DNA from 2 places in the Luteimonas fraxinea genome. Region 1 is predicted to be linked to the other one. Evidence: riboswitches for the same ligand, from Rfam matches in the RefSeq annotation. Region 1 holds a riboswitch; the other holds the start of a gene.
What was found. Region 1 has a riboswitch for cobalamin ahead of LU699_RS07590 (hypothetical protein). Riboswitches for the same ligand answer to the same signal wherever they lie in the genome.
Positions count from the first base shown of each region.

Region 2: it holds a riboswitch for cobalamin, as region 1 does, so the genes downstream of both, btuB (TonB-dependent vitamin B12 receptor) here and LU699_RS07590 (hypothetical protein) in region 1, are expected to answer to the same signal.

Region 1 is NZ_CP089507.1:1,697,353-1,699,800, forward strand. It holds gene metE (5-methyltetrahydropteroyltriglutamate--homocysteine S-methyltransferase) at 1-1,142, opposite strand, end outside; gene LU699_RS07590 (hypothetical protein) at 1,139-1,381, opposite strand; cobalamin riboswitch at 1,346-1,580, opposite strand; gene LU699_RS07595 (TetR/AcrR family transcriptional regulator) at 1,656-2,276, opposite strand.
Region 2 is NZ_CP089507.1:128,584-131,031, reverse strand. It holds gene btuB (TonB-dependent vitamin B12 receptor) at 1-1,064, opposite strand, end outside; cobalamin riboswitch at 1,190-1,406, opposite strand; gene LU699_RS00600 (TfoX/Sxy family protein) at 1,457-1,831, opposite strand; gene LU699_RS00595 (GAF domain-containing protein) at 1,828-2,310, opposite strand; gene LU699_RS00590 (TMEM175 family protein) at 2,387-2,448, shown strand, end outside.

The DNA.
Region 1 (2,448 bases):
GCGGCGCGCGCCTCGGCCAGGCTGGGCTCTGCCGCATCGGCATCGGTCAGCGCATCGGCGATCAGGCGCAGTTCGTCGAGCTTCTGCGTCGCGAACGCGAGCCAGCCGCGCAGCTCGGGATCGAGCGCCTTCTCCTGCTTCAGATCCACCGGCACGTGCAGCAGCGAACACGAGGGCGCGAGTTGCACCGCATCGGCGCCGCGCGCTTCGACGGCATAGCGTGCGAGCACCAGCGCGTCGTCCAGCCGTGTGCGCCAGATGTTGCGGCCATCGACCAGCCCCAGTGACAGCGTGCGACCGGCCGGCAGTGCGTGCAGCACGGCGTCGAGCTGTTCGCGTCCGCGCACCAGATCTACATGCAGGCCGTCGACCGGGAGCGATGCGGCGAGTTCGAGGTTGTCGTCGAGTGCGCCGAAGTAGGTCGCCAGCAGCAGTTTCGGACGCACGATGTCGGCGAGTGCGGCGTAGGCGCGACGGTAGGCCGCGCGCATGGTGTCATCGAGATCGAGCACCAGGGCCGGCTCGTCGATCTGCACCCAGCCAGCGCCGGCGTCGTGCAGCTTGCGCAGCAGTGCCGCGTACACCGGCAGCAGCCGCTCGAGCAGTGCGAAGCGGTCGCTGCCGTCGGTGGTCTTCGACAGCCACAGCAGCGTGACCGGACCGATCAGTACCGGGCGCGTCTCGATGCCGGCGTCTTGGGCTTCCAGGTACTCGCGCACCGGCTTGTCGTCGCGCAGTGCGAAGGCCTGGTCGGCGTGCAGCTCGGGGACGATGTAGTGGTAGTTGGTGTCGAACCACTTGGTCATCTCGAGCGCGTGCAGATCGATGCCATCGCGTTGATGCCCGCGTGCGAGCGCGAAGTAGCCGGCCAGTGGATCGGCATCGGCCAGCGCGCGATAGCGCCCGGGAATGGCATCGACGCAGAACGCGGCGTCGAGCACCTGGTCGTAGAGCGAGAAGTCGTTGCTGGGCGGCAGGTCGACGCCCGCCTCGCGTTGCAGGGTCCAGTGCCGCAGCCGCAGTTCGCGGGCGGTGGCCTGTAGCGTGGCAGCATCACCGCCGCGCCAGTGCGCCTCGACTGCACGCTTGAGTTCGCGGCGTGCGCCGATGCGGGGAAAACCGAGATTGCCGATCTGTGTCACGTGTAGTGCTCCTCAATGCGATGGATGCTTGAGGAACGAAGGACCGCGCGCCGCTGCGCATGCGCGCCACGGACCGTGCAGGCGACCTTCGCCCCCTCGGGCGAACCGGGCCTGCGCGCGGACATGCGGAGCCGACCACGCAGGATGCGCGGCATGGCACCGGTCACCTCCCCGCGGAGGTCCAGGTCGAACGTCCGCGCGGTCATGCGCGGACGGCCAGGGCAGGTCTTCGGGCTCATGGACGGGCCACAGGCGTGGCGGGCCTACTGTCCGTCGCTTCCCGACCCGTGACGGCGCCAGTGCGATGACGGAGTTCGTTTCCAATTACCGCTGCGGGGCAGCGCCGGAATTGCCGCGACGAGCGCGACGCACCGGCTTCCCTTTTAATCCATCGCCATATCTTGATACAGAGATGGAACCAAGGCGGCGCCGACGTTACGCCGGTCGCGCGCGGGCGTCAATCGGAGGGCCGCAGGGCGCTACGCCGGCACGCCGGCCGCGCGTGGCCGGCGCTCACGGTCCGGCGGCGACCAGGCTGTCCAGCAGCGGGCCCGTCTTCCATTCGAGTGGGCCATCGCTGGCGGCCGAGATCCGCGCGGCCTGCGCACTGTCGACGCCGAGTCCACGCAGAACGACCCCGACCGCGCTGGCGGCGGCCTCGTGTGCGACGCCCTCGGCGATCGCGTGCATGCAGCCCATCGCAATGCCGCCCACGAGCGCCATCGCGACATGCAGCGGCATGTCGACGAAGCGGCCCTCGGCGATGCCCTGGGTGATCGCGCTGCCGATCTTCTCCGGGAACAGTCCGCCGAAATCGTCCACCGGCCAGCCCGACCGGACCAGGAAGCGGGCCAGCAAGGGATGCCGACGGGCCATCGAGAACACACCGGTCAGGCCGGTCGCGAGGCGCGCGGCGGGATCCGGGATCCGGTCCATCTCGTCCTCCAGCGCCAGGATCATCTCCTGCGCAACCGCCACGCCGATGGCGCTTGCCAGCTCGGGCACCCCACCGAAGTACTTGTAGAAGCTGCCCCGGGCCACGTTGGCCTGGCGGATCACATCGTCGATGGTCGTCGCGGCCACGCCCTTGCGTGACATCACTTCGAGGCCCGCACGCAGCAGCGTGGCGCGCATCCGGGCACGCCGCTGGGCTGCGACACCGGTCCGATGATCTTTCATAAAAACACCTTTGTCATGATGACAGTTATGTCACTATTACACCCGGTCCGCCGATCGGGCGCCGTGGCGCCTGCACGCCACGCCACTGGATACACAGCACGGACCGTCCGCAATCACGCTCGAGAGC
Region 2 (2,448 bases), 1.6 Mb from region 1:
TCGGTGTCGCTCTCGACGTTGTCGGACATCCAGTCGAAGCCGAGCGAGAAGCGCTGGGTCGGCGCCAGACCGAAATCGGCCTGTACCGAAGCGGTGTCGCGACGCGTGTCGATCTGGCCGACATCGACGCGTGTGCCGGCATCGATGTCGCGGAAGTAGGTCGTCGACTCGTCGTAGTTGCGGCCGGCCCGCGCGGTCAGCGTGACGACGTCCGACGGTGCATAGGTCAGCTTGCCGCCGGCGACCTGCTGCACGTTGTCGGCCTCGTTGCCGCCGAACACGCTGCCGTCGTACTCGTTGAAGGCTTCGGCGCGCAGGGCGTTGGCTTCGAACGTGAGTCCTTCCGCAAGCTCCACGCCGCCACGCAGGTTGAGCGAACGGTTGCGGTAGCCGTCACGGTCGGGCTCTTCGACGCCGCAGCCGCCAAAGGGAACGCTGGAACCACGGCAGCTGTCGATGCCGTCGGTGCGCTGGAACGCGGCATCGACACCGAACCAGCCGCGGCCGGCGCGGCCACCGATGCCCGCGCTGGCTTCGCGCAGGTCGTGGCTGCCCACGCCGATGCGTGCGTGCGGGCTGATCGCGCCGGTGTTGCGACGGGTGAAGATCTGGATGACACCGCCGATGGCTTCCGATCCGTACAGGCTCGAGCGCGGGCCGCGGACGATTTCGACACGCTCGATCTGGTCGACCGGAATGTCCTGGAATGCGGCCAGGCCAGCGGTCGCCGAGCCGATGCGCACGCCGTCAACCAGCACCAGCACGTGATCGGATTCGCTGCCGCGCATGAAGATCGAGGTTAGCTTGCCGGGACCACCGGAGTTGCCGATCTGGATGCCGGCGCGGCCGCGCAGCAGTTCGGGCAGATCACGTGCCTGGGTGCGTTCGATCTCGGCGCGGTCGATGACCTGGGCCGGCACGATGGTGTCGCCGAGCGTGCTTTCGCCACGGTTGGCGGTGACGAGCACGGTGTCGAGATCGCGCGCATCGGCGGCGGTCGCGGCAGCGGCGAATGGCGAAGCGAGAGCGGCGACGATCGCCACGGTCAGAGTACGGAACGGCATTGCAGTCTCCTTGTCGCGTGCGCCCACGCACGCGGGGTGTCGGGAGATCGCGAGGACGGACACGGCCGCCGACCGGACGCGCGCAAGGCCGTCCGGAACGCCGCCGCAATGCCCGCCGCATCGCAATCGAGGAAGACTTCGTGGCCGGTCTCCGGACTCGCGCGTGGGAGGACTCCCGGGCGTCGCGCCTTCCCGTGCATGAGCACAGTGGCGGATGCGATGCCTTGAACACGCTTACCGTTGCGGGGGCAGTGCCGGGCTGGCGCCTGAGCGCGTCACCGGCTTCCCGTTTCAACCCGGACGGCGATGCGCCGGCGGGTCACCATGAAGCTGGCGCGGATTGTACGTGAGCGCGGGGCTGCGGGCGCGGGCAGGGCGCGCCGGCGGTGCGGTCAGTCGTCGCGGCGGTCGAACAGGCGATCGAAGGGCGATTCGGACTCGACGGGTTCGGTCACCGTCGTCGTCACCGGGCCGGCGGCCTGGCGCGAGCGCGGATCGGGCAACAGGGCGGTCGCGGCCTCGGCGGCTTCGACCAGTTGCAGGCGGCGCGCCTCGGGCACGTCCTGCCAGTGGCAGTCGAGCAACGCGCCTTCCAGCGAATACAGCAGATTGAGGCTGGGCTTGAAACCGGCGCGGCGCACCTTGACGAACGCATCCACCGCGCCCGCCGCTTCCAGATCCTCGCGCGTGCGCAGACCCACCTGACGCAGCCAGGCCGCGGACTTGGGTCCGATGTTGCGCAGCTTGAGCGGCGTCGGTGCGGTCATTGCAGTGATTCGAGATAGAGGGCGGCGAGGGACTCGATGCCTGCCTGGTCTTCAACGTCGAAACGCGCCGGCACCGGACTGTCGATGTCGAACACGCCGATCAGGCGCTCGCCGATGTGCAGCGGCACGACGATTTCCGAGCGCGAGGCGCTGTCGCAGGCGATGTGGCCCGGGAACGCATGGACGTCGTCGACGCGCTGCGTCGTGCGCGTGCGCGCAGCCGCGCCGCACACGCCTTTTTCTAGAGGAATGCGCACGCAGGCCGGCAGACCCTGGAACGGGCCGACCACGAGTTCGGTGCCGTCGAAGAGATAGAAGCCGACCCAGTTGAGATCCGTCAGCGCGTGATAGACCAGCGCCGAGAGGTTCGCCGCATTGGCGATCGCATCGCGTTCGCCGTGCAGCAGCGCCCGTGCCTGTGCCGCCAGCGCGGCATACTGTTCGGCCTTGGAGCCGGTCAGGGGAGATGAAGTGAACATGCCGAGGAGTGTAGCAGCGGCCCCGCAGGGGCTCGGGGGACAGGACGCGTGGCCGCGCGATGCGGACGGATTCCGCTTGCGTGGTACGCAGGCCTCGCGTCTGGAAACTTTCGTCGACGCCGCATTCGCGTTCGCGGT